Regions from separate parts of the Bifidobacterium sp. MSK.13.1 genome, predicted to be linked through region 2. Evidence: riboswitches for the same ligand, from Rfam matches in the RefSeq annotation. Region 2 holds a riboswitch; each other region holds the start of a gene.
The links. Region 2 has a riboswitch for thiamine pyrophosphate ahead of KSY55_RS03205 (solute carrier family 23 protein). Riboswitches for the same ligand answer to the same signal wherever they lie in the genome.

Region 1: another riboswitch for thiamine pyrophosphate. It lies ahead of thiS (sulfur carrier protein ThiS); the one in region 2 lies ahead of KSY55_RS03205 (solute carrier family 23 protein).
Region 3: another riboswitch for thiamine pyrophosphate. It lies ahead of tenA (thiaminase II); the one in region 2 lies ahead of KSY55_RS03205 (solute carrier family 23 protein).

What each region holds. Positions count from the first base shown of each region.
Region 1 is NZ_JAHOMM010000001.1:517,131-526,949, reverse strand. Features, by position in the region: gene KSY55_RS02200 (VWA domain-containing protein) at 1-1,368, shown strand, start outside; gene KSY55_RS02195 (isopeptide-forming domain-containing fimbrial protein) at 1,518-3,041, shown strand; gene KSY55_RS02190 (hypothetical protein) at 3,375-3,881, shown strand; gene KSY55_RS02185 (amino acid permease) at 4,272-5,786, shown strand; gene KSY55_RS02180 (thiazole synthase) at 5,913-6,827, opposite strand; gene thiF (sulfur carrier protein ThiS adenylyltransferase ThiF) at 6,923-7,636, opposite strand; gene thiS (sulfur carrier protein ThiS) at 7,764-7,958, opposite strand; TPP riboswitch at 8,307-8,410, opposite strand; gene KSY55_RS02165 (aldo/keto reductase) at 8,515-9,567, shown strand; gene KSY55_RS02160 (MarR family winged helix-turn-helix transcriptional regulator) at 9,684-9,819, shown strand, end outside.
Region 2 is NZ_JAHOMM010000002.1:110,380-120,198, forward strand. Features, by position in the region: gene KSY55_RS03195 (acyl-CoA reductase) at 1-697, opposite strand, end outside; gene KSY55_RS03200 (coenzyme F390 synthetase) at 694-1,818, opposite strand; gene KSY55_RS03205 (solute carrier family 23 protein) at 1,864-3,297, opposite strand; TPP riboswitch at 3,278-3,381, opposite strand; gene gltB (glutamate synthase large subunit) at 3,597-8,168, shown strand; gene KSY55_RS03215 (glutamate synthase subunit beta) at 8,170-9,717, shown strand.
Region 3 is NZ_JAHOMM010000002.1:410,487-420,305, reverse strand. Features, by position in the region: gene KSY55_RS04645 (energy-coupling factor transporter ATPase) at 1-2,046, shown strand, start outside; gene KSY55_RS04640 (YhbY family RNA-binding protein) at 2,118-2,423, shown strand; gene tenA (thiaminase II) at 2,549-3,223, opposite strand; TPP riboswitch at 3,309-3,419, opposite strand; gene KSY55_RS04630 (glycosyltransferase family 2 protein) at 3,536-4,549, shown strand; gene ppgK (polyphosphate--glucose phosphotransferase) at 4,792-5,559, shown strand; gene KSY55_RS04620 (pyridoxal phosphate-dependent aminotransferase) at 5,716-6,879, shown strand; gene KSY55_RS04615 (energy-coupling factor ABC transporter ATP-binding protein) at 6,957-7,757, opposite strand; partial or broken gene KSY55_RS04610 (aryl-sulfate sulfotransferase) at 7,869-9,532, opposite strand; gene KSY55_RS04605 (hypothetical protein) at 9,671-9,819, opposite strand, start outside.

The DNA.
Region 1 (9,819 bases), on a different contig from region 2:
CAATGGGTTGATCCGGTCGATTTCGCCGATGTGGCAAACGGCACCAATATCACGCAATATGTGACGGCAACCAACAATGGCGCAACCGTAAGCGGATATACAGCCGTCTACAACGTCGACGACAACGGCAATCGCACGATTACCGTGACATTCAACAATGGGAACGGCATGATCGTCGACAAAAACGAAACTATCGACGTTTCCTTCAAGGTAAAACCAAGCGACGCCGCATATGCGGATTACGCAAGCAAGCAGCAATACCTGGACACGGGAGAAGCCAATACCGGCAATGAATCCGCAGGAAAGCAAGGATACTTCTCCAATGCTGGAGCGCATCTGAACTACTGCGTGGTCACGTCCGTTAACGACCAGGAATCGGAATGCACCCAACAGACGCTCGACTATGCCAAACCGGTCGTGCAAGTCAGACTTGGCCAAATCACCATCAACAAGGTGTGGTCCGACGGTGCGAGCAAGCATGCGAGTGACGCGGTGACGGTCCAATTGCAGCGCACGAAGACCGGGGAAGCGGTCGCACAGGCTGAAAAAGTAGGCGATCCAATCACGTTGAACGCGTCGAATAATTGGACGGCCACGATCGGCAGATTGCAGCCCGGATACACCTACAGCGTGGCTGAAACGTCGGAAGACAGCCGCTACGCGGTCTCCTACCAGTATGGCAATGCTGCGAGCAACGCGACCGGCGTGGACCTCACCAAAGCCATGGTCTGGCAGAGTGACGGCAACGGCGGCAACATGACGGCCACATTGACCAACACGTTGAAGAGCGCGACGCTATCCAATGTGATCACCGTGCAGAAAATCCTAGAGGGGCGCGACTGGAAGGCAGGCGATTCGTTCGATTTCGAACTGACCGCAGACGGCAACGCGCCGCTGCCGGCCGATTGCGCGCAACAGGCGCAACAGTCGTGCAAGGTGACGGTCGCCTATGATGCTGATTCCCCGGATAGCCAGCATTCCGCAACGTTCGGTGACATCACCTACAACGCTGGAAAAGCCGACTACACGTACACCATTACGGAAGGCAACGGCAATATCGCAGCCTTGTACTATTCGGGCGCGAAATACCAGATTGTGGTCGCCGTTACCGAAACGAACGGCGCATGGACGGCTTCGGTGAAATCCGTGACGAAACTGCTCGACGACAACGGCAAGAACGTTTCCGAATCGCAGAAAATCGGCGATCCGATCGCATTCACCAATACGTATGTGGCGGTATCGGCGTTGCCGTTGACGGGCGGAACCACGGATCGTCAATGGCTGCTGGTTGGCGGCTCGATCGGCGGACTCGCAGTACTGCTGGTTGGCGCGGCTGGCATCTGGAACAGCAAGAAACGTCTCGTCTGAGATGGTTCCTCGGGCTGGACTGCCCTACCAACCTTCACAGGGCAGTCCAGCCGCACATCACAAATTTGTGGATCCGGAGCATGTTGGGCTTCAGATCCCGTTAGCAAAAACAAACACAACATCAACAACACAATGAGAGGGGATTCATCATGAAGATGAGGAAACTTTTCGCAGGCATCGCCGCCGCTGCGACGTTGCTCGGTGGCATGGCCCTGGGCGCAACCAGCGCACAGGCCGATGGCGCCGGCACTATCGTTACCGATACAGCGAATTTCACGTTCACTGCTCAGAACGCCAAGCAGCTGACCAATCGTAGTCTGAACGCCTACAAGATCGCCGATTATGTGCAGTACGGCACTGATGATAATGCAACGTACGGTGTGCAGACTGCCGACGGTGTTGACCGCGGTACTCTTAAGACGGCACTTGAGTCTGCTACTGGCAAGACTGTCTCTGAAACCGGCGATCTGATGGCTTGGGCGCTCGCCGAAGGCGTGCTGGATACGACGGGATCGAGCAAGGATACGGCGACTGGCGCATGGAAGAACGGTGCTTCCCGTAAGTTCGTGGAAACGCTGAAGACCAGGACCAATGTGCTTGGCGATCCGACTGTAGTTGATCTGGGCAAGAATCTTGCTAAAGATGGCTTGTCTGCTACTGTGACGCTCCCTGCAGGCCTGTACCTGTTTGTGGACGCGGATTACTCGGTTGGCACCAATGGAGCTGCCACTCCGTCTATCGCAATCCTCGTTGGCTCCGGTAACGTTAAGGATGGCGTGCTGAATCCGCTCACTGAGGCAACTGTGGCCATTAAGAACCAGACCACTGCCGTGACCAAGAAGGTGAATGGAGCGGACGTCATCACCGCTTCCGTTGGCCAGAAAGTGACATACACCATTACGAGCAAGGTGCCGCAGAACACGCAGTACTACAGCGATTACGGCTACACCTACACGGATACCCCGTCTGCTGGCCAGACTGTGGATTTCGATTCCCTTAAGGTGACGGTCGGCGATAAGAGCCTGAACAAGGGTACGGATTACACCGTGGCCCAAAACAAGAATGGCACCTTCACCGTCACCATCAGTTCCATCCAGAAGCAGACCGCAGGTGCACTCATTACTGTGACCTATGCTGCCAAGGTTACTGAAGCGGGAGCCTCCGGCAGCAAGGCCGTGACTAACGCGGTCGTGCTCTCCGACAATGGTGCTGAAGCTACTGACAGCACTATCATCACCAATAGCGGGTTCTCCTTTACCAAGACCGACGCTCAAGGCAATCCGCTGGCCGATGCTACGTTCACGATCCGCGTTCCGGGTGTGGATGGTTCGTTCACCGCCACCTCTGACAAGACCGGCACAGTGACCTTCAAGGGTCTTGCAGATGGCACTTACGAAGTCAACGAAACCACGGTTCCGAATGGCTTCCAGCAGAGCCTCAAGGCCAAGTTCAATGTCATCATTGAGAATGGTGAGGTCAAGTTCAGGGGTACGGATGTGTGGGGCCTGGCTCCGAAGGAGTCTTCCGATAAATACCAGGTCAAGAACGTGAAGAACGTCACCCAGCTGCCGCTCACCGGTGCTGCGGGCACGACCCTCTTCACCGTGGTGGCGCTGCTCGTGGCAGGTGCCGGCGTTACCGTCGCACTCAAGTCGCGCCAGCGCGTGCGCTGATACGTACTCAAACGTGAAACAATAAGCGCATAAGCAGCCATAAGCGGGCATTTGCGGAAACCATCCGTGGATGCCCGCTTTTCATGTCTTTTCGTGCCTTTCCATACTTTTTAGGGGTGAAGGTTTTGCACGGGGCAATACGGGATCGAAACGGGTGAAATCCGGTACCAAACGGCGAAATCCGGCATGAAAAACATCCGCAAGTGGCAAAACAGGCATCAAAACATGCGTCAAACAAAGCAATCATGCAGGGGTTGCAGGTGGGGGCATCTCACGACAATGGCACCCTACAATCGCAAGCACATCCATGAAAACAGTGGAAAGGCGGGTGTCATGGCACGAGGTGGGGGAGCATTCAGCGACGAGGAAATCCAACTATTGCGCGGACTGCCGGCGGTCGCCAACGTAACGCGCAATCGCATCACCTACGCCGATTCGTTCAAGCAAGTGTGCACCATACGCTACTTGACAGGCGAATCGCCAACCAAAATCTTCCGGGAAGCGGGACTTCCGCCGGATCTCATCGGATACAAGCGCATCGAACGGTGTGTGGATCGTTGGAAAACGTCGGCCATCAAATCCGTGACCGGCAGCGGCAACATGAGCGACAGCGAGATCATCGCGCAACTCGTCAACCGGTATGAGCATGCGTTCGTGATGAGGCGCAACCTCGATAGCATCACCAACAGGACGATGGAACATATTCCCGTCAAAGCGCAAGGCGACGACGGCATCGACGTGGGAACCGCGAGCATCATCATCAAACAGCAGGCACGCCGTATCGACGAACTGGAGCGCGCGAACGCCGAACTGCGCGGGCAAATCGCCGCCACCGCCTGACCCAGACCATCGTTATGCTGCGTAAGTGTCTGATTCTGCAGAATCGGACAAGCGAGGCGCGATTTGTGTCGGACAGTTGGGCGTATCTCACTTATATATGGCAGTCAGCCTGCGGAAATACGCCCAAAACGTACCCCTTAAGTGGTGTTTTGCCGTGAGCAAGTGCCATACGCAAGCGAGCAAGTAGCGGTCAACCTCGTGAATCTGCCATATATAGGCGAGATAGGGCGGCAGGGGGTATGGCGAGGCGAAAATACGGGAATAAGGTGGTCGGCTGGGCACGGTTGACCACAAACGGGATGCGCCAGTGCCGCAAAATCTGCGTACGTGCCCAAAAACAAAGCTTCGGCGGGCGCAATGTGCGGTTCGCGGGGTAGGGTAGTGAACATTATGACTTCCGAGAACACCAATTCCGCGGGCTCAAGCGCCGCGCACATCAAATCCGTCGAAAGCCTCGACCAAAGCAACGAAATGGAGCGAGGCCTGAAAAACCGCCACGTCCAGTTCATCGCCATCGGCGGCACCATAGGCACCGGCCTGTTCCTAGGCTCCGGCAAGTCGATCGCACTGACCGGCCCGAGCATCATTTTCGTGTACATCGGCGTTGGCCTGATTATGTTCCTGCTGATGCGTGCCATCGGCGAAATGATGTACAGTGATCCTAGCCAGCACACGTTCATCAACTTCATCACGCGCTATCTCGGCCGCGGGTGGGGCAAGTTCGCCGGCTGGACGTATTGGATCGTGCTCATTCTGACCGGCATGACCGAAATCACCGCCGTAAGCACATATTTCGTAACGTTCTTCGGCACATTCGGCATAGACCTGAACTCGTGGAAGTGGTTGATCGAACTGTGCTTCCTCGTAGCGCTCACCGGCATCAATCTGATTGCGGTGAAAGTGTTCGGCGAGGCGGAATTCTGGTTCTCCATGATCAAGATCACGCTGATCGTCGGTCTGATCGTCACCGCCATCGTGATGCTGATCATCGGCTTCAGCTACCCCGCCACGCACATCGAAGGCGTGGACGGCACGGTGTCGGGTGCCACGGTGAGCCTTACGAATATCACCGACGGCTTCCAGCTCGCGCCGAACGGTTGGATGAACTTCTTCATGAGCTTCCAAATGGTGTTTTTCGCCTACCAGCTCATCGAATTCGTGGGTGTCACGGTGTCGGAAACGCAGAATCCGCGCGAGGTGCTGCCGAAGGCGGTGAACGAGCTGATCATGCGTATTCTGATCTTCTACGTGGGCGCGCTGATCGCGATCATGGCTATTGTGCCCTGGCGTAACTTTCACGAGAATTCCGATGGCTCGTTCGGTTCGCCGTTCATCATGGTGTTCAAATATGCGGGTCTTGATTGGGCCGCCGCCCTGGTGTTCTTCGTGGTGATTACGGCTGCCGCGTCGGCGTTGAATTCGCTGATTTATTCAGCCGGTCGTCACTTGTATCAGCTTGCTTCGGATTCCGAGTCGCCTGCGATGGCGCGTTTGGCTGAGGTTTCCGACCACAAGGTGCCTGCGAAGGCGATCGTCGCTTCGGGTTGCATGATTCTGTTCTCCCCGATCATCAACGCGATTCCGGGTATTTCCGGCGCGTTCGTGCTATTCGCTTCGGCCGCCAGCGCTGTGGTGATTTTCATTTACGTGCTGACGATGCTCGCCCACCACAGGTATCGTCAGAGCAGCGATTTTCTACCGGACGGTTTCGTCATGCCCGCTTGGCAGGTGTTTGATTGGATTGCGATCACGTTCTTTGTGCTCGTGTATGTCACGTTGTTCCTGTCGACGGACACGATTGGTTCTGCGATTGCCGGTCTGATTTGGCTGGTTGCGTTTGGCGGATATTGCCTGCTACACGAACGATTCCAGAATCGCGATCTTAAGGAAGCCTTGCAGCAGTAACGTTTGCAGGTAACGCAGGATACAAGTAAGGGGCGTTTGCCGAACGTGAGTGCATCACGTACATTCGGCAAACGCCCCTTTCAGCATGGTCTTTGCGCGAATCCCCATTACGGGATCCAGCGCAAATCAGCCGATGTAGTCGGCCTCGTTCGTCGGGCTGGACGGCACGGCATGATCTTCCGTAACCTTGCCCAAGCCAGACAAATACGCTTCACGACCCGCTTCGATCGCCTTCTTGAACGCGCGTGCCATCAGCGGAATATTGCCGGCGGAAGCGATGGCCGTGTATGCCATCACCGCGTCCGCGCCCATTTCCATGGCTTCCGCAGCCTGGCTCGGACGGCCAATACCAGCGTCGATGATCACCGGAACATTAGAGTTCTTGATGATCACTTCAATGAAATCGCGTGCACGCAGACCCTTATTCGAGCCGATCATCGCGCCGAGCGGCATTACGCAAGCCGCACCCGCGTCTTCAAGACGCTTCGCCGCAATCGGATCGGGGAACATGTACGGCATGACCACGAAGCCTTCTTTTGCCAGCTGTTTCGTGGCTTTGATGGTTTCCTCATTGTCGGGCAGCAGATACTTCGCCTCATGTTCGATCTCCACCTTCACGAAGTCCGTCTGGCACACTTCGCGGGCGAGACGTGCAATACGCACCGCTTCCTCGGCATTGCGTGCGCCGGACGTGTTCGGCAGCATGGTGATGCCTTTCGGAATGTAATCGAGCAGATTGTTTTCGGTGGTACGGCAGCGACGCAACGCCATGGTGACGATCTGCGTGCCCGCGTTCTCAATGGTCGCCTTGATGAGGTTCAGATCGTAGCGGCCGGAACCGAGAATGAAGCGGCTCGTGAACTTGTGTCCGCCGAGGATCAACGGATCGGCGTCGCCGGTGGCGATTTCGTCATACGCGTGCGCATCCGGTTCCGGCAGCAGTGCGGTGTTCGTGGTGGTGCCGACCAGCTCGTCGAGCGTGGCGTTCGGTGCCGCCGCGAAGTCTTTTTCCGCGGTGGTGATCGTGTTTTCGGTGCTCATGGTTAATCCTTACTATGCGATTAGTGTTGTGTCATTCGTTGCGATTTGCGATTTGCGATTGCAATTGCAATTGCGTTTGTGGTTGCGTTTCGCTGTCAGGCGTCTTCTTCGCCGAGAATCAAGCGAGTGATCATATTGGCTTCATGGCAGGCGACCACACCCACGCGCGGTGCCATCAGACCAGCGCCCGGCACCGGAGCGGTTTCGCCGTCGCCGCAGAAGTAGAAATTCTTCGAAACGCGACGAGTATTCACCAAATTGGAACTGCGGAATCCCGCCATTCCAGAAGCGCTCACCAGCTTCTTGTTCGGCAGATTCTCAAGCACGGCATTCACCAGCATCGTCTTGTTTTCCGGCACGTCGAACGCTTCGCAAATAATATCCTCATTGTCGAACAGCGTCGGCACGTTCTCGTCAGTCACTTTCACGGTATCAATGGTGATATCGATAAAAGGATTGATCTGACGCAAGTTACTGCGCAATGCTTCCGTCTTGTACTGCCCAAGATCCTTCAAAAAATACTGCTGACGATTCAGATTCGTCATATCCACGCGATCAAAGTCAATCAAATGTAGGTGACCGACGCCAATGCGGGTCAACGCCACCGCAATGGTCGATCCGAGGCCGCCGCAGCCGCAAATGGCCACGTGCGCCGCGTCGAGCTTGTCTTGCGTGGCTGCGGTATGACGGTCGAGCAGGGCCGCACGGATTTCTTCGCGGCTGACGAGCGTGGTCGGGTCGGGCTGGTTGTCGAAAGCGTGCTGGCGGGCGTCGATCTGCGCCTGCGATGCGGATGGTTCAAAAGTCATGGTTGTTCTCGTATTCTCGTTTTCCGTTCGTGCGTTGTTTTTGCCGGGTTGGTTGTGTTTTGTATGTTCTTGCGATTGTTACGCGTGCATTGTGCCGGTCGTAATCGCAAGAAATTTTGAAAGTGGTTCAGCCGCCCTGCACGAACGTGACGATTTCCAACGTATCGGTGCCCTTGAGCTGCGTCTGCGCACGCTGGGTGCGAGGCACGATCTCACCATTGAGCTCGACAGCCACGCGGTCGGCGCGCAGGCCCTTGCTTTCGATCAGTTCGGCCACGGTGATCGGCGTGGCGATGTTCTCTTCCTTACCGTTGATGATCATTGCGGTTCCCTTCTGTGTCTGTCATGACACATGCTTTCCTGCACTCCGGATGTCCGTTTCTGGTGAATCGGACATCCGGAGGTTCATTGTCGGTCTCTAAATGTCCGATTCTGCAGAATCGGACACGCACGGCATCTATTTCAGTCCACGAATGTCCGATTCTGGTGAATCGGACACGTAGGCGCTTGTTCGAGCCGCTTGTGCGTCCGTTTCTGCAGAATCGGGCACTCAAGGTTGGTACGAAAAAAGGGTCGCCGAAGGAACCGTACCCTATGAGGTGGTGCGCCCCTCCGTGACCCTAATCACGCGATATTCGGTTATCGCGAACGGAAGATGAGATACGTCTTGCGGCGTGAACAACCCGTCTCCTTACGGCGGCATTACCCGCATCAAGTCCTCGGTCGAAGCTCTATGAGCTCCCTCTCAGCCTTTCGGCTCCCGTTCGGTTGTGCCTTCATCTTCGCGCACGCGCCCGACAAGCTTGCGCCGGTTCACGTTGGGTTAGTCTTGATGTGAACATGTGCGAATCGGCTGAGTGCTTGCAAGGAAGGGGAAGATGATGATGGACGGCGAGTTGGCAGGATTTGCGATTCCTCGGCTTGGTATGGGAACGATGGCTTTGGCGATTGAGGGGCGCCCGGATCGCGATACCGCGATTCGTACGATTCATGCCGGTTTGGACGCGGGTGTTCGCTATTTGGACACGGCTTGGTCATATTATCTGCCGAGCGAGCCTGGCACCGGCACTGCGGAAGACCTTGGCTACGGCGAAAAGTTGGTGCGTGATGCGCTCACTTCGTGGAATGGCCCCCGAGATGAAGTGCTGGTCGCCACGAAAACTGGCTATCGACGCACCATGGAGGTCCCCGCTTTTGTTGCTCCTGTGTCCGATTCTGGAGAATCGGACAAACAGGGTGCCGGATTTGGGGTACAGATGTCCGATTCACCAGAATCGGACACTCAGGGGCGGGATTCTGAGGGATGCAGCCGTCGGCCTGGCGAGGAACGCCAGCATTTGCAGGCGGCGGGCAGTCAATACGGGTGGATGGCGGATTCGCGCCCCGAAACCATGATTCGTGACGCCAAGGAGTCCGCGTTGCACTTGGGCGTCGATACGCTCGACCTGTTGTATTCGCATGGCCCCGATCCCGCGGTGCCTTACGAAGACCAATGCGGCGCGTTGAAGCAGCTGCTCGACGAAGGCGTGATCAAATATGCGGGCATCTCCCGTGTGAATAACGAGCAGATCGATCTTGCGCGCGGCATTATCGGCAGCGGCTTGGTCGCCGTGCAAAACCAGTTCTCGCCGTCGCATCCCGATCCGGAACATACGATGGAGCATTGCGCCGAATTGGGGCTCGCTTTCGTCTGTTGGTCGCCGCTCGGCGGATTCCTCGATACGTTCGATCAGAGCGCGTACGATCCGTTCCGCACGGTTGCCGCGCAACGTGGTTGCTCCTACCAGCGTGTGGTGCTGGCGTGGGAATTGACCCGTTACGAACGTCTGTTCACCATTCCCAGCGCTCGCAATCCGCAGGAAATCAACGATTCCTTCGCTGCAACGCAACTTCAGCTCACTCAAGAAGAGCTTGCGATGCTTCCTTGCTGATTATCGTTTCCTTTTTGGGCGTTTTCCTGTACTTGCACGTTGCGATCGAAAAATGTTTACAGTAAAAGATATTATCGAGACATAACTGATGGGCATCGAATAAGGCGAGGTGAAGCGTGGGCTTCGAGCGGGAGTCGTTTGACAAGCTGATGAAAGTGGTCTGGGGTAAGAAGTCTCAGATGCAGCAGGCGATGTCGCGTGATTCCAAGGGCGAGCCATTCATTATTCGCGAGCTTGAGTTCAAGGGCGCGC
Region 2 (9,819 bases):
CGATCACGGCGTTCGCTTCGCCGATCGCCACGTCTTCAAGCTCTACCGTGCCGCCGCGCCACGGCACTATGGCCAATACGTCGGCGAGATCCGGGTTGATCTGTGTCAGAGAACGAGCGAACAGTACGGGCATCAGCGGTTCGTCGAACGATGATTTGCCGATGATCGCGCTTTTCGTCAGCAGACTCATGGTCATGCTCCATACGGGAATGCCGGGAACATTGCTGGAAAACACGTGGAATGTCAAGTCCGGCCCGTACAGGCGCGTGTATCCGCCGGACTTGTTCGGTCGGTATTCGTCCAGCATGCGCGGGCTTGGCAGTTCGTCATCAAGAAAACGCAATAGTTCGCGTCTGCGGAACATGCGCATGTAACGTTTCAGTTCGATACGCGTCATCGTCGCGTCATAGCCGGTGATGGAGGGAATCAGAGACTCCGCTATCTGGCGACCCTCATAATCGGGATTCGTCCACAATTCCACCGCCTCGCCGATGATGTCGACGATGTGTTCGACGGAATATGCTGCCAATGTCTGCGATCGATTGCAACGCGTTGTCTCGCACAAATCTTGGACAGTCTCAGGCGTGAGTACCGGATAACGCAACGTGGCCTCACCGCGGTCGGTGAGAACGCCGCGTGTTTCGAAATCCTCAAATACGAAGCCGCGCGGCGCATGGAAAATGTCGATGACGCTCATGCGTTTGCCGCCATCACCTCGTCGACGGCGATGGAGCAGCCGCGTGCCTCCGCACCCTTCGCACGACCGTTGAGCTCGTAACCGGAATCGGTGCGCACGCCAAGATCTTCGGTCAGAATCGCCAGACAGGAATTCCAATTCGCCAAATCGTAATGCGCGATCACCCCCTGCTCGCCATCGGCGACAGGCGTGAGCGTCGCCGGATCGAGGAACACGGAACGAACCCACGACGGCGTCGCCTTCAGATAATTCGACGAACCATCCGTATAGTACGACAGCAGATTCTGATCGTAAATCTGCGAACTCAACTCCGTCATACCGTACATGTTCACGCAATGCGTGCGTGCGACGCCAAACACCTCAAGGAACTTCGCATACAAATCATCGACGGTCATATCGGTTTTCGTACTCTTGAAACCACCGGTATCGAAAACACGCGAATCCTTCGCCAACGCATAGGTTTTGCCCCGCTCGGCAAGATAGTCAAGCAGATACAGATACGCGGACGAAGCGCCCATCAGCATCACCGGCTCGCCGTCCGCCACCGACTGATCAAGGAACTTTTCCACACCAGCGAAGTCCAAACCATCCTCATGGAAGAAGAAGCCGCTGCCCTCGCTGCCGCACTGCTCCACCGCACGCGTCAGATAACGGGCCAACGAACCATTATGATTCATCTCCCAGGCAGGGGAGAGCACCGCGATACGCATGCGCTCACGGTCAGGCATGATGAAATGACGGAACGGGCCGATCATCGACGCATCCCACACCTCAAGATCAGGATGATAGTTGCGTCCACGCTGACCCGGATGCGTAGTGCCGCTGGTCATGAACACTGCCTCGCAATCATCTTCAGACACCGAAGTGAGCGTCAGCATCTTGAACCCATCCACCGGCATCGGCGGAATATCCATCCAATCCGACAACATCTGCGGAGTCACCCTACGAGACATGCAATACGCGCGATACTGCATGTTATGGGCAAACTGGAAAGCGAAAATCTTATGTGCGAGCGCGTCGAACGCCTCATCCGGAGCGACCTCGCAACCATACTTTTCGATGAACTCAAGCACGTTTGCCTTGACTTCCTGCGCGTCGGCACCCAACGACATTGATGTCATATGCGGTATTCCTTTCTATAAACGATACTGATATTCGAAAGCAAATCAGATCTGCGACGGAACTTCAGCTTCGCTGTTTCCTTTACGACGATTGATCAGATTCGGCAGGTCGATCAGCAGTGCCTTGAGAATCACCACACAGAACGCCCCAACCAGAATCGAATTGGAGAAGAACACGTGAGCGCCGCCCTCCAAGCCGCTCAACGCGCTCGGCAGCGCGATGCCCAACAGCAGGGACAATCCAATGACCGCCTGGGAACGGTCGTCCGACTCCACCTTGCGCAGCGTATTGAAGCCCGTGCTGATCAGGCTTGCCGCGGCCGGCAGGAAAATGCCGCCGATCACAGGGGAAGGAATCAACGACAATACCGCTCCGGCCTTCGGAATGAAACCAAGAACCACAAACACCACGCCGGCGATGATCACCGGCACACGGGTACGGGTCTTGCCCTCATCCGTGACCTTAAGCAACGCGACATTCTGCGGATACGCGGTAGTGGTGAAACCGCCGATCAGCGAAGAAATCGCGGAACCGGCAGCCTCGCCGGCCAAACCATAACGAACCTGACGATCCTCAAGCTTGACGCCCTGGATCTCACTGGCCGCCTGATACACGCCAAGCGCCTCCATAATCGCAACCATATATGCGATGAAGAACGGCACAAACACCGCCGCATCAAAGTCAAAACCGCCATACGGCATAATCTGAGGAAGACCAAACCAAGGCTTCGACGCGACACCGGAAAAATCAGCCATGCCAAATACCATCGAAAGCGCAGTGCCGGCAACCAGAGCAATCAGATAGGAAAGCGCCCTGACCATACCCTTGCCGAACTGGGAAAGCGCCACCACCAGCACGCAAGTCACGATAGACACGGCCAACGTCTTCGGATCGGCAAAACCATCATCGCCGGGAGCGCCACCAAGAAACTCGCTCAACGTGAAACGCGACAGCGAAACGCCAACCAGAAAAATAATCACGCCCGACACCATCGGCGCGAACAGAAAACGCATCTTCTCAATCACACGGGTCAGACACAGCACCAAGAAAATCAGCGAACTGACAAAAATCGACGTACCAGCGGCAGCCAACGAACCAGCAGTGCCCGCAGCGATCATCAACGCATCGAACGCGGCGGACGGACCCTGCACAATCGGCAAACGCACCAACCTCGTGGCCTGAATCAATGTGACCAAACCAGACACAATGAAAATGGCATTCACCATATTTGACGACAACGCCAACGGCAAGCCAATGGCACCAGCCACAAACACCGGATCAAGCCACACATTGGACACCAACACATGCTGCAAACCCAGCAGCACATTCTTCGGAGTCAACTTCTTCGAACCCGAACCAAGCTGCTCAGGCACCTGCGACGCATCAGACACGCCAAATCCCTTCTCTTTCCACGAAACACACGGCCAAACACCAGCCGTCAGCACAGAGAAGACGCGCACGCGCACCGTTCGTAACATCCCTACGCAGGCACTACCCTGTTCAGGTCATAAGGGTCCGGGCAAACGCCCATCTCAGCCACATCGGCTCCCCTGTACTCTTCGGACAACCACCAGCATAACGACACGCATCGATACCGGCAACCACCACAACCCAACACATATCCTCCACATTTTCCCAAGAAAAAACAGTCTTGACTTTTCCGAGTATTCGTTATATGGACACGCGAAACGTATTTGATACAGGGGCGCGGTATTCTAAACCACGCATTAAAGAACCGCAAGACTTTTCTTGCCCAAAAACATTGAAGGTGGTTTCGGTGACTTTCCACGCCCCGTTAGATCTCACGATCCATGATTCCCAAGGTATGTACGATCCCGGCGCCGAGCACGACGCCTGCGGCGTGGGTATGGTCACCACCCTCAACAAGCGCCCCGAACGCAAAATCGTCGACGACGCCATCGAAGTGCTCGTCAACCTCAACCACCGCGGAGCCGTAGGCGCCGAAGAAAACACCGGCGACGGCGCAGGCATCCTCATGAGCATGCCCGACGAATTCATGCGCGCCACCGCAGGCGTCGAACTGCCCGAAGAAGGCCACTACGCCGCCGGCATCGCATTCCTCGACCGCGACATCGCCACCTCCGGACAACAAGAACAAGCCATCGCCAAAATCGTGCGCGAAGAAGGCCTCGAAGTACTCGCATGGCGCGTCGTACCCACCAACCCGGACGGACTCGGACTGCAGGCGCTCGCCAGCATGCCCGCGTTCAAGACGCTGGTCGTGGCCGACCCCGAAGGCCAGCTCGCAGGCATCGAACTGGACCGCAAGACCTTCCGCATCCGCAAGCGCGTCGAACACGAGGTGGGCATCTACTTCGCGTCCCTGTCCGCACGCACCATCACCTACAAGGGCATGCTCACCACCATGCAGCTCAAGCCCTTCTTCCTGGATCTTTCCGACGAGCGCATGAAGGCGAAGATCGCCATCGTGCACTCCCGCTTCTCCACCAACACGTTCCCGAGCTGGCCGCTGGCCCAGCCGTTCCGCCAGCTGGCCCATAACGGCGAGATCAACACCATCCAGGGCAACCGCAACTGGCTGTCCGCACGTGAAGGCCGCCTAAGCTCCGAACTGCTCGGCGAATTCAAGCCGCTGCTGCCGATCGCTACCCCGGGCTACTCCGATTCCGGCACGTTCGACGAATGCCTCGAACTGCTGCACCTGTCCGGACGTTCCATGCCACATGCCATCTCCATGATGCTGCCGCCGGCATGGGAGAAGAACGACCAGCTTGACCCCGATGTCAGGGCGTTCTACGAATACAACAATACGCTGATCGAACCGTGGGACGGTCCGGCGCACATCATCTTCACTGACGGCACCCAGGTCGGCGCGCTGCTCGACCGCAACGGCTTCCGCCCCGGCCGCTGGCAGCTTACCGACGACGGCTACATCGTGCTCGCATCCGAAACCGGCGTGCTCCCGGAGAACGCCGAGGAACACATCGTGTCCAAGGGCCGCCTGGAACCGGGCAAGATGTTCCTCGTCGATACCAAGGAAGGCCGCATCATCCCGGACGAGGAGATCAAGAAGTCCCTCGCGTCCCAGCATCCGTACCGTCAGTGGGTCGAAGGCAACACCGTCGAGATGAGCCAGCTGCCCAAGCGCGAGCACGTCAACCACTCCGGCCAGTCCGTGCAACGCCGCCAGCGCGCCTTCGGCTACACCGAAGAGGATCTGAAGCTGCTGCTCGCCCCGATGGCCAACACCGGCAAGGAGCCGCTCGGATCCATGGGCAATGATGCGCCTATGGCCGCGCTTTCCTCCCGCAGCCGCATGCTGTTCGACTACTTCACCCAGAAGTTCGCGCAGGTCACCAATCCGCCGCTCGACTGGGAGCGTGAAAAGATCGTGACCTGCCTTGAATCCGCCATCGGTCCCGAGCCGAACCTGCTGGCCGATTCCGAACTGCATGCCAAGAAGATCCTCATTCCGTTGCCGGTGCTCAACTCCGACGAGATGGCGCAGCTCAAGCGCCTCGACCGCGCCAAGATCCTCGGCGGCTACTATAAGCCGTTCGTCGTCAAGGGTCTTTATCAGGTCGCTGGCGGCGGCAAGGCGCTGAAGGAACGTCTCGACGAGATCTTCCAGGAAGTCGACGAAGCCATCGAAAACGGATCCAACTTCCTCGTGCTCTCCGATCGCGACTCCAACTACACGTGGGGACCGATTCCGTCGCTGCTGCTCACCTCCGCGGTGCAGCACCATCTGCTGCGCAGACACACGCGCACCCAGATCTCCATGGTCGTCGAGGCCGGCGATGTGCGTGAAATCCACCATGTCGCTCTGCTGATCGCCTATGGCGCGGCGGCCGTCAACCCGTATCTGGCGTTCGAATCCGTCGAAGACCTGTCCCGCAAGGGCTATCTCAACGTCGATGCCGAAACCGCGGTGAAGAACCTGACCAACGCGTTGTCGACCGGCGTGCTCAAGATCATGGCGAAGATGGGCGTCTCCACCATCATGAGCTACCGTGGCGCACAGCTGTTCGAAGCCATCGGCCTGAACAAGGACGTCATCGACGAATACTTCACCGGCACCACCTCCCGCGTCGGAGGCGTCGGACTCGACGAACTGGCCGAAGAGGTCGCCATCCGCCATCGCGTGGCCTACCCGTCGCAGTGGACCGCCCGCCCGCACCGCAACCTGCGCACCGGCGGCGACTACAAGTGGCGTCGTACCGGCGAAGACCACCTCAACGACCCTGAAGCCATCTTCCTGCTGCAGCAGTCCACCCAGCGCGGTGACTACGACATGTTCAAGAAGTACTCGGCGCACATCAACGACACCTCCAACCGTTTGATGACGCTGCGCGGCCTGATGAAGTTCAAGTCCGATCGCAAGCCGATCGACATCAGCGAGGTCGAACCGGCCAGCGAGATCGTCAAGCGTTTCTCCACCGGCGCCATGAGCTATGGCTCCATCTCCCAGGAGGCGCACGAGACCCTCGCGATCGCCATGAACACCATCGGCGCACGTTCCAACTCCGGTGAAGGCGGCGAATCCGAAGACCGCATCAATGATCCGCTGCGCTACAGCAAGATCAAGCAGATCGCATCGGCACGTTTCGGCGTGACCAGCGACTACTTGGTGCACGCCACCGACCTGCAGATCAAGCTCGCCCAAGGCGCCAAGCCTGGCGAAGGCGGACATCTTCCTGGCGCCAAGGTTCCGCCGTGGATCGCCAAGGTGCGTCACGCGACTCCGGGCGTCGAGCTCATCTCCCCGCCGCCGCACCATGACATCTACTCCATCGAGGATCTGAAGCAGCTGATCAACGACGCGAAGATGGCCAATCCGAAGGCCCGCGTGCACGTCAAGCTCGTTTCCGAGTTCGGTGTGGGCACCATCGCCGCAGGCGTTGCCAAGTGCCATGCCGACGTGGTGCTGATCTCCGGCTACGACGGCGGCACTGGCGCGGCTCCGCTCAACGCCATCAAGCACGCCGGCACCCCGTGGGAGATCGGCCTGTCCGAAACCCAGCAGACGCTCGTGCTCAACGGCCTGCGTTCCCGCATCACCGTGCAATGTGACGGCGAGCTCAAGACGGGCCGCGACGTGGTGATCGCAGCCCTGCTCGGCGCCGAGGAATTCGGTTTCGCCACCGCCGCGCTGATCGTCGAAGGCTGCGTCATGATGCGCGCCTGCCAGAAGAACACCTGCCCGCAGGGCATCGCAACCCAGGATCCCGAACTGCGCGCACGCTTCAAGGGCAAGCCGGAACATGTCATCAACTTCTTCATGTTCATCGCCGAGGAAGTACGCGAGCTGCTCGCCCAGCTCGGCTTCCGCACCTTGGAAGAGGCCGTCGGCCATGTCGAATGCCTCGACCAGAACGAAGCGATCAAGCGTTGGAAGTCTGACGGCATCGACCTGAGCAACGTGCTCATGCAGCCGGGACCGGTGCCGGGAACCATCCTGCACCAAACCATCGAGCAGAACCACGAGCTCGACAAGGCGCTCGACAACAAGCTCATCGAGCTCGCGCAGCCCGCCCTTGAGAAGAAGGAGCCGGTGCGCATCGAGATGCCGATCCGTAACGTGTACCGTACGCTCGGCACCATGGTCGGCTACGAGATCACCAAGCGTTACGGCGAGGAAGGCCTGCCTGACGACACCATCGACATGACGTTCCATGGTGCGGGCGGCCAGTCCATCGGCGCGTTCATTCCGCGTGGCGAGACCATCCGCGTGTACGGCGAAGTCAACGACTACGCGGGCAAGGGACTTTCCGGCGGACGCATGGTCGTGCGTCCGGAGGCGGGCATCACCTTCGATCCGCATGAGAACGTGATCGCGGGCAACGTCACCGGCTTCGGTGCCACTTCCGGCCAGATGTTCGTGGCAGGTCGTGCAGGCGAACGCTTCGGCGTGCGCAACGGCGGCGCCACCTTCGTGGTGGAGGGCGTCGGCGACCATGGTTGCGAATACATGACCGGCGGCACCGTCGTGATCCTCGGTCCCACGGGTCGCAACCTCGGCGCAGGCTTCTCCGGTGGCCACGTGTACGTGCTCGACCTTGACATGAAGCAGGTCAACCCGGCTGCCGCCGCCAACGGCGCGTTGCTGTTCGAACCGCTCGACAGTGAGTCGAACGAAATCGTGCACGGTCTGGTCAAGCAGCATGCCGAAGAAACAGGCTCCGCATTCGCGGCCGGACTGCTCGCCGACTGGGAGAACGCATCCAAGCGATTCACACACATCGTTCCGAAGCACTTCCTCGCCATGCAGAAGGCGATGAAGAACGCCGAAGAGAACAACATCGATTTCAATACGCCCGGCGTCTGGGAACAGGTGTACGAGCAGGTTATGGAAGGAGCGCGCTGACATGGGAGATCCACGTGGATTCCTGAAGGTCCGTACCCGTCGCGAACTGGCCGAACGCCCCGTCGAGGAGCGAATCAAGGATTGGTTCGACGTCCACGCCGAATCCGGCCTGCAGCCTTGGACCACCGAACAGGCGGCCCGATGCATGGACTGCGGCACGCCGTTCTGCATGAGCGGCTGCCCGCTGGGCAACATCATCCCAGAATTCAACGATCTGGTGCGCCAGGAGAAGTGGGAGGACGCGTACAACCGCCTGTCCGAAACGAACAACTTCCCCGAAGTCACAGGCCGCATCTGCCCCGCGTTGTGCGAGGCGGCCTGCGTGCTCGGCATTCACCAGCCGCCGACCATGATCAAGAACGACGAATGCACGATCATCGATCAGGCTTGGGAACTCGACTACGTCAAGCCATTGCCTCCGCAGCGCCTGACCGACCAGACCGTCGCCGTGGTCGGCTCCGGCCCGTCCGGTCTGGCATGCGCCCAGCAGCTTACCCGCGCAGGCCACACCGTGGTCGTATACGAGCGTGATGACGCCATCGGCGGCCTGATGCGCTACGGTATCCCGAACTTCAAACTCGACAAGAGACTCATCGACCGCCGCGTGGAACAGATGGAAGCCGAAGGCACCGTGTTCCGCACCGGCGTGGAGATCGGCAAAGACATCTCATGGGACGATCTGCGATCCCGCTACGATGCCGTGGTCGTCGCCATCGGCTCCACCGTGCCGCGCGACATGAAGATTCCGGGCCGTGAACTCAAGGGCATCCACTTTGCCATGGAATTCCTGCCCGACGCGACCCGCCGCGTCTACGGCGTCAAGCCAGTCAACGACATCACCGCTGAAGGCAAGCACGTCGTGATCATCGGTGGCGGCGACACCGGATCCGACTGCCTGGGCACGTCCATCCGCCAAGGCGCCAAGGACGTCACTGTGCTGCAGATCATGCCGCAGGAACCAAGCGAACGCCCGGCCAACCAGCCATGGCCGACCTTCGCGCGCCTGTACCAGAAGACCTCCTCCATGGAAGAAGGCTTCGAAACCCAGCGCGCCGAGTACGTGTACAGCACGGATTCTGTGAACTTCGTCGGTACCGAAGAGGAACAGGCCAAGGTGAAGGTGGAGCACTCCACCGCTACTGAAGGCTTCGTGGCCGATGAGAACGGACATGTGACCGGTCTCAAGGTAGTGAACGTTGCACCCGGCGAAAACGGACCGTTCACCCGTCAGCCCGGCACCGAACGCGTGATTCCGGCTGATTTGGTGCTCATCTCCGTCGGCTTCCTGCACCCGGACACCACCACGCTCGTGGACCAGCTGCCCGTCGACCTTGACGGACGAGGCAATGTGGCGCGCAACGACAAGTTCGCTACCAGCCAGGACGGCGTGTTCGCCTGTGGTGACGCCGGACGCGGTCAGAGCCTCGTGGTGTGGGCCATCTCCGAAGGCCGTTCCTGCGCGGCCGCCGTGGACGAATACCTCACCGGCGCCACCGAACTGCCGGCACCCATCGTCGCATCCAAAAGGCCGATGATGCTGCCGCGCTGAACATAAGCAGTTAACGTAACAGAAAAATCGTCCGATTCTCCGCCAAAACGGAATCGGACGATTTTTCATATCCCCACTTCCCGGAACCTCGAACAATACAGA
Region 3 (9,819 bases), 300 kb from region 2:
ACCGTCACCGAGGATGATGTTGCCTTCGGTCCGGAAAACCTCGCCATTGCGCATGATGATATCGATATGCGCATCGCCATGTCACTTGACGCAGTCGACATGAGCGGACAACGAGAAGCCGATCCCACGCGAATGAGCGGAGGCCAACAGCAGCGCGTCGCCATCGCCGGCATGCTTGCCATGAATCCCGAAATCCTCGTGCTCGACGAGCCTACCGCCATGCTCGATCCGCAAGGCCGTGCCGACATCATGCATATTCTTGACGAATTGCAGCAGCACGGCACAACCATCATTCTCGTCACCCACCATCGTGACGAATTCGTCAATGCCGACCGCATCATTCGCCTGGATAACGGGCGTATCGTGCAAAGCGCTCGCGGTAATACTGCAAGTATTCCGGAAATGGACGAATCAGGCACAGCGCAAGAAGACAATCCAATTGCCAAATCCAATATTGCAAATGGCGCATCGAAGCCAACATCAGCTGTACCAATCATTGAAATCCATAATCTGATATATCAATATCCAAACAGTAGCAAGCCTGTGCTCGATAAGCTTTCCATAACCATCAATGAGGGTGAAACCGTGGCCATCACAGGGCATAACGGTGCAGGCAAAACCACCTTCGCGCGTCTTCTCTGCGCGCTGGAACAGCCGCAATCTGGCAGCATTACCGTCAACACCATTCCCGTCGCACGCCAACGCGCCAACGGCAATATGCAGTCGCTCAAGCGTGCGGACCGCGAGAAACTGCGCGCCACCGTCGGCTACGTCATGCAGCACCCCGAACGTCAGCTTTTCGCCGAAACCGTAGCCGAGGACGTCGCCTACGGTCCGCGCAACCAACGGCTTGATGAAGCGCAAGTGGATGAACATGTCAGCCAAGCCATGGCATTGCTGCATATTGAACATCTTGCCGACCGTTCGCCATTCGACCTTTCCGGCGGGCAGCAACGACTCGTTGCCATAGCGGGCGTCATCGCATGCCAACCGCGGATTCTCATTATGGACGAGCCGACCGCGGGACTTGATGAAGCGGCCACAACCCGCGTGCACGATCTCATCCAAACCCTTCATTCCCAAGGCGTCACCGTACTTATCATTTCCCATTCGCAAACGGAAATCGACGTGCTCGCCGATCGGGTGATCGCGCTTGATCGCAGACAAAACGGTAATGACGTCACTCGAGATATCGGAACCAATGTCACTTCCGAAACGGCAGGTTCGAAGAATCTGCACACGCTTGGCTCCGGACATGCAAAGGAAGACGTCCGTGAAAACCGTAGTTTTATGGAACGGCTTGACCCGCGCGTGAAGATGGTGAGCGCGTTGGCGGTCATGTTCTCCGCATTCGCCATCCGCTCCTTCTGGCAGTTACTGGTGGCCGCACTGTTGACCGGCATGATCGTTGCGACATCAGGCATCGGCGTGAAACAACTGTTCAAATCGATTCACATGTTCCTTGCATTGTTCGTGTTCTGCGGACTGCTCAATGTGTTCTTCGTACGATCCGGCAATGTTCTTGCGAACATCGGACCGATTCCAATCACCGACGACGGTGTGCGTATCGCTATACTGTACGCCTGCAGATTCGTTGCGGTCATTATCGTCGGAGTGGTGTTCCTCGCCACCACCACGCCTACGGCCATCACCGACGCGTTCGAAGCCTTGCTCAAACCCTTCGCAAAAATAGGCGTGCACGCGCAGGAGATCGCACTGGTGATGAGCCTCGCACTGCGGTTCCTGCCCACTCTGGGAAGCGAGGCGAAAGCCATTGCGGACGCACAGGCGGCTCGAGGTGGCAGCATCGAAACGGGAACGTTCGTGCAGCGTATCAAGGCGATGGTTTCCATCATCATTCCGGTGTTCGCAGGGGCGATACGCCATGCCGACAATCTCAGTCTCGCACTCGACGCGCGATGCTATGAAGAGGGTATCGCACGCACACATTGGCGCGTGATGAGCATCGCCAAACGAGACATTGCCGCGGGCGGTGTGGTTGTGGCATATGTGGCTGCGTTGGTTCTGATCGCTGGACTAAACTGAAGGCAGTCGGCGGATTTTACCGTCCTCACGCTACTCTTGAGCAAGCATCATAGATAGGAATGGAACAAGTTATGGCATTAACCAAGAAGCAGGTCAAGCAGCTGCGAGGCCTGGCCACCAAGCTCAATCCGCTCATCCAGGTCGGCAAGAACGATCTGAGCGAAAACGCCATCAAGCAGGCGGACGAAACCATCGAAAAGCGTGAGCTCATCAAGTGCTCCGTGCTCGACGGATCCGGTCTGACCGCCAAGGAAGCAGGCGAGGGATTGGCTGAAGAACTGAACGCGGAACTCGTGCAGGTCATCGGCAACCGTTTCGTGCTCTACCGCCGTTCCCATCGCGACGACGTGGAACATATCCGCCTCGTACGCGAATAAAGCGGGAAACTGACGCGACCAAACATAACAGGGCGGGTGCTTTCTGAAAACCAATCAGAAGACACCCGCCTTGCTGCAATGAAAATAAACAATCGGAAGTCAGGAAACCCCATGAAGGAGTGCTATCAGCGCGCCTGATTCCATTCGGGCTTCCATGTGTACTGCATGTCGTACGCGCTGGCCCAGAACATGTATTCGTTCTCCACGCCGGTCACGAAAATGTCGATCAGCTCGCGCTTGCGCTCCTCGCTCGCGTCGGCCACCAGTTTCTCGATATGTTCGAGCAGCCACACGGAATCCTGCCAGAACTCGTCGGTCTTATACATGTCGACCCAGCTCTTGTACGGATTGTCGTCGAGCGTGTCCGCGAACTCGGCGGCAAGACGATAACCATAATCCGCATACACCCAGGCGCACGGCAGCACGGCCACAAGAATGTCGAGAATATCCTTGCCATAGGCGATGGAAAGGATATTCGACGTGTAGGCACGCGCGAAGGCCGACTGGCGCACATTGTTCATCTGCTCTTCGGTGATGCCATAGCTGGCCAAGTAGGAGCGGTGTACTTCGGTCTCGACCTGCAGGGCGCCGTTCTGCACCTTGAGCATGAACGCCATGATTTCAGGGTCGGTGGCCTTGGCCAACCCCAAAGCGTGCACTCTGGCGTAATCGTTCACATAACGAAAATCCTGCAGCAGATAGAAGGCGAAACGCTCGCGTTGCAGTGTGCCTTCGCCAAGCTCGCGGATGAACGGCTGCTGGTAGCCTTCCTCCCAAACCAGGTCGGCGGCCTTGCGCATGCGCTGCGCGAACGGCGGAAGATTGTCGCGTTGGATGCCTTTGGCGGCGTCGAACTCATAATCGAAATCGGTTGTTGATGTCACAGCAGTCACTAGACATGCCTCCCTACGCTGGTGTTAACCATCAGGTTCAAAGGGTTCAGGCCTCACTTGGCCCATCTCAACCCGACGAACACGGGTTCCCCTGCATTACGCCGTACATTATGGCAAAGCCGCACGAAATGTGCAAGAGCCCGTCCGTCGAATGGAATCGTGCCGCATGATGCGAACACAGGCGATGTTCGGTTGAGGGCGAGTGCAAGAATGGAACGTATGACTGAAAAGCAAGTTGCGAAGAACACCATCGAAAAGCTGGCTATCGTCGTGGTGACGTACAGGCGTCAGCAGCTGCTCGCCACCCTGTTCGAATCCATCGAAAAACTCACTGTGGCGCCATGGCGTATCATCGTCGTGGACAACGAGCACAGCGAGGCGACCCAAGGCATGGTCGACGATTTCCGTGAAGCGGTCACCGCGCAGTGGGGCAATACCATCGCCGACCAGTCGGGCAACGAAAGCCGTGTGGTGTACGCGCCGCAATCCGACAACCTCGGCGGCGCAGGCGGCTTCTCCGCAGGTGTGAAGAAGGCATACGAGCTGGGTGCGGAGTGGTTCTGGGTGATGGACGACGACGTGGCCGTGATGCCTGAGGCCATCGAAAGGCTCGCCAAGTGGACCGGCAGCCATGATGTGATCCAGGGAAGCCGATACGACTACGACGGAGGCCCGTTCTACTGGCAGTACGATTTCATCGTGCCTCTTGGCATTCCCAATCCGATCGCTCCGGCCGCGTTCGGGCGTCCCGGCTATCGTGTGATGGACACCTTATGCTTTGAAGGCGGCCTGTTCCGCCGTAATATCGTGGAACAGATCGGTTTGCCGGATCCCCGCTTCTTCATCTACTGGGACGATACGATGTACGGCTATCGCGCCAGCAAGGTCACCAATCCGATCGTGGTGCCCGACGTGATCCTGCGACGTACGCGCGAGATCGGTAACTGGGATATCGCCGGCGTGCGTCAGCTCAACTCCACTTCCGACATGAACCGCTACCACATCATGCGCAACCGTGGCTACATGGCACGCTATTTCATGTCGTTCGGCGATTACCGTCCGCTGATGTTCGGCTTTGGCACGTTGCTGACCGCCGCCAAGGAGGTCATTCGCTTGGTGATGGTGGACCGTGAGCATGCCAAGACCGGCTTGGTGCAGATTGTCAAGGGTTGGTGGGATTCGCGCAAGCTGCTGCATGATCCGGATTGGAAGCCGATGCCGCCGCTCAAGTAATGTGGCTACACCGTCTTCAGACGGTTATTTTCTTATGATTCGCCCCATGCCGATGCGTTGCGTTGGCATGGGGCGAATCGTTTGCAGAAAACAATCGCAAATATTTGCGTTTCATTGCGACAGATTATGCAATCGTATTCACCAATTGTGTATTGTCGGCGCGTTTTGGGGCATGGGGCGAGTTACTATGGCGTTTACCGGTTCGATATACCCACTATGTACCTTGATAGGAGAGGTCGAAGATGATTGAAACTGCACAGGCATTTGGCGTTGACATTGGCGGCTCCGGCATTAAGGCAGCCCCGGTTAACCTCGAGAAGGGCGAATTTGCTGAACCGCGTCTGAAGATCCTCACCCCGGAGGTTTCCACTCCGAAGGCCGTTGGCGAAATCGTTCGCCAGCAGCTCGAGCATTTTGAGGTTCCTGAGTCCGCTCCGGTCGGCATCGCATTCCCCGCTCCGATTCATGTTGGCGAGAAGCTCGGCTATATGGCCAATCTGGACCAGTCCTGGGTTGGCGTGGACGTCACCGAAGTGTTCTCCGAAGCTTGCGGCCGTCCGGTCACCGTGGTGAACGACGCTGATGCGGCCGGTCTTGCCGAACAGCAGTTCGGCGCAGCCAAGGGCCAGGACGGCCTGGTCGTCGCCACCACGCTGGGCACCGGCATCGGCACCGCGCTGATCTTCAACGGCGAGCTCATTCCGAACACTGAGCTCGGCCATTTGGAACTGCTCAAGGGCAAGGGTGACGCCGAGAAGTACGCGGCATCCTCCATTCGTGAAAAGCTCGATATGGGCTACAAGAAGTGGGCCAAGCGTCTGACCAAGTATTATTCCCTGATGGAGTTCTACTTGGATCCGCAGCTGTTCGTCGTCGGCGGTGGCGTGTCCCGCGTGTCCGAGAAGTTCCTGCCGTACATCGACATCAAGACCCCGATCGTCGCAGCCAAGCTGCACAATGAGGCTGGCATCATCGGCGCTGCGTACTACGCAAGCATCAAGCAGAAGTGATGTCGTGAACCATAAAGGTTCCTAACCTTCATATAAGCGAGAGCCGTCCGATTCATCCGTCGGACGGCTCTTGTTATTCCTCTGATGATCGCATGGCGAATGCATCCTTCTTGCTCGATGCAACACTTGCGCAACCCAGAGAGTATGGTGGAGACCATGCGTTTTTCCTCCAGAGTCGATATCAGCGAGCCCAATCCCATCGCCAAAGCCGAAGCGGAAGCCAAAGCAAACGGCATCACACTCGGCAAACTCAACGACTCCAATCCAACCAAACATGCGCTCGCGTCGGAACTATTGCCGGACATCTATGGAGCGGAGCCACGCGGGCAACGATACGCACGCGAAGCGCTGGCCGCATTCCTGCATGAACAAGGCAATACCGCTACCGCCGACGACCTATACATATTGAGCTCGACGTCCGAAGCGTACTCATGGCTGATCAAACTGCTCTGCAATGCAGGTGACGCCGTGCTCGCACCGAAGCCGGGATATCCGCTCATCGAATCGATCGCACGACTCGAATGCGTCGACATGATCGAGTACCAGCAACGTTTCGACGGATCCTGGTACATCGACGTGGCCGAACTACGCGAAGCGCTTGAAGGTGAAGATGGCGGCCGCATCCGCGCGCTGGTGCTCATCAATCCCAACAATCCGACCGGATCGTACGTCAAAGCGTCGGAACGTGAGGCCATTGTGCGGCTTTGTCATGACCATGAGGTGGCCATCATCGCCGATGAGGTGTTCTACGACTATGATCTTGAACCATTCGATGGCAACGCGCGTCTCGCGGGGGAGACCGGCACGCTCACATTCGCATTGGATGGGTTCTCGAAGACGTTGGCCGCGCCACATGCCAAAGTCGGTTGGATCCAAGTGTCCGGCCCGGCGGCTGAAGTGGATGAGGCCAAGCGCAGACTCGACGTGGTCGCCGACGACTATCTGCCAATGAGTGAGATCATCGCCAAACAGATCCCCGCCATGCTGGGCGCCGCAGCCGCGCAGACCGCGCGCGTGCGAGAGCGCGTGCAAACCAACCTCGCAGCCTTGCATACCATGCTGGATGATGACGAGCAGGGCATGGTCAGCGTGTTGCGTGCCGAAGGCGGATGGAATGTGCTTTTGCGCGTGCCCAGCGTGCTTGACGAGAACGAACTGGTGTTGTCCATGATCGAAAAGCACGGAATTTCAGGACAGCCCGGCTATTTCTTCGATATGACGTCGAACGGCTATCTCGCGATCTCGTTATTGCCGGAACCCGACGAATTCAGGCATAACGTTCAGACGGTGCTTGACACCGTCAACACAATGATCGGCTGAAACATGTTGTGGTTCCATCGTCGACACCGATGAAGGAGCCGCAACATGTGGGGAACGGGAATAATCCGTGGGTATGGTCAGGCTTTGGAAGCCTCATATTTAGCGCGGATGAGGTCCGTGTAAAAGGCCACGGCCTCATGCGGGCCACCGTCGAACACCACCTGATGATCGTCGACCACCAGCGTGCGGTCGATCGCATATTCCGCGCGTGTGATCAGCTCCGTGTCATGCGTGGCGAACACTACCTGTTTGTCGTAACTGAACAGAGCTTTCGCCACATGCGCGGACGCCACCTCGTCCAAACCCTTGGTCGGCTCGTCGGCAACGATCACCGCGGGGGAGAAGCTCAATGCGGAAGCGATCGCCAGCAGATGACGTTTCTCGCTATCCAATGCGGAGGCGGGCTCACGTGCGACCGCCGCCAGATCGAAATGCGCGAACAGATTGCCGATGATCGCCTGGCGTTCGCTTTCCGGCACCTTATGCTTCTTCAACGGTTCATCAATCGCCTCGCGAATGGAATCCGCTTTGTAATAACTGTTCGGAATTTCCTCGCGACGAACGCGGCCGATCATCGATTCGATACGTTTCAGATCACGTTTCACCGACGGATCATACGCAGCACCATTCGCGTCGATACGCACCGAACCGGACGTCGCAGACAATGCGCCATCCAACAGCTGCAGCAACGTGGTCTTACCGGAACCATTCAACCCGATCACAGCCACACGTTTGCTTTCCGGAGTGATCGTCAACGATGTCGGCTCCAGACCGACATTGCCATCCTCATACGTGTGGCCTGCCTGATCTAGCGTGAACGTGACGTCATGCGTCGCTTCGGGACGTTTGGATGAAAACAGCGAATCGAAAAAACCCATGGCAACCATTGTACGGGCGTGCCGAACCCATTGCATACGAAACGGGGCCGGAAATCCAAACCCCCACAAGGAGTTTAGATTCCCGGCCCCGTCAAGCCTGCGGACAGGATGTCAGACGAAATAGAATCCCGAGAAATCGTACTTGTACACGCGGTAGATGTACGCACTGTTCAACGTCATCTTGAACTGCGCCAGCAGATCACCATCCTTGTTGTACTGGCCGAACAGACCCTTCATGCCCGAGTCGATGAGGATCTGGCCATTATCCAATTCCTGCGCGGAACTGACATACGGCGAATATGGCACGTCGAACGATGACACTTCCGTATACGTGCCGGCATTCTCGTTGACCAGATACTTGCGATACCGCGAATTTGCCGTATCGGACGACAATTCGGTCGAAATGCCGTCGATCACCGACCAGTCAAAATCAGGACGCGTCAACGAAGTGCCGAAATTGTTATCGAACATATACATGTAATACTGGCCGTCAGGCAGCGAATCATCGGCGACATACGTGATGGAATGCTGGCCGCCGGTATCCGAAAATCACCGGACTTCGTCAGGAAACTGCTGGCCTCATCGGTGCCGGCCCACACGGATGGCTCGCCGATCATATAATCAAGCGTCGGATCCGATTCCAAATCATCCACCTTGATGATGGTGGACGTCTCACGGGCGGAGAACAATGCGGAACCGTCATCCAACAATTGAATGGTATTGCAGTGCAGCCAATCCCAACGATTCTTGGCATTCGAATCCGACTCGTCGGTTCCCGCATGCGTGGTGGAGGCCTTATAGTCGGCGAACAGCTCACCGAAATCCACGAAGCGGGTTACACTTCCGGTGGAAGTGCTGAGCTTGATGACCTGATCCTGCACGGCGTTGTCGTCACGGCCGAGCTCGGTGGCCAGCAGCACGATGTCGCCGTTGGAATCCATCGCATAATCATGATGCAGAATGTAGTCGGATCCCAGATCGTAGATCTTCTCCAGCTTGCCGAGACGGTTCATCGCCACCATATGATGCGTGGACGCGGAGAACCACATGAGACCGTCATCATCGAACAGCAGACGGTGCGAACGATAGTAGAGCACCGGAATCTCACCGCGCAGCACGCCGTTCGTATCGTAGTAGAACATGAAATCCTGTTCGTCGGAATCATTGCCGAGAATCGCATACAGGCCGCCGCCCAGATCCTCACCTGAATCGGCTGCGACGGTCTTCTCCAACTGCACCTCCTCATTGCCCAGCAGGGATGCGCCCCTGTGTTCGATGGCATGCGTGCGGGACTTGCCGTCGGCATCGGTCAGCGTGATGGCGACGGTGTTCTTCTCGCCGGGAATGAGGCCGAGCAGCTGGAATTCGTGGGTTTTGCTGTATTGCGATTCCTGATAGGCGTCACGGGTGAAATCCGTATAGCCGTCTGCATGCACGGTATAGGAGACGGCAACCGCGTCGTCGGTAGTGAAATACACATACAGTGACGTGGTGTTGGTGCCGTACGGATCTTCGGTGACAAACATGTCATCCTCTGTTGCGGAGGACTTGCTTTTTTCCTGCTCGAGCTTGTCGTCGGCCATATCCTGATAGTCGGCTGTGTACACGTTCTCGATACGTGCGTTCAGTCGTTCAATCCTGTTTTGTTTGATGGCCGCATCGACGACATTGTCGTAGCTGGCGAGGCAGACGCCCAATGCGACGGCTGATGCGACGACGGCCGCGGTCCAGCGTCTTACACGAGGATGGTTCGACAAAAGTGGAAGCGATTTCATGACTGATGTCTCCAACAAGGGTTCATCTCACAGCGAACAGTTACATCGCCACTGTTATCCGGAAAACTCGGAACAAGCCGAATGATTTATTGGAAAAATTGTGATAAAACCCTGAAATAACCCTGAAAACGCCGTAACTTACATCAGGGTGAACCACGACTGCACGTCATGAAACAAACCGGAATTATTACGAATCAACTCGTCGTCGCGGCCGTACAGGAACAACGACAACACCGTCAACGACAACGTGAACAACAGCAGCGCCAACACCAGCACGCGCAACAGCC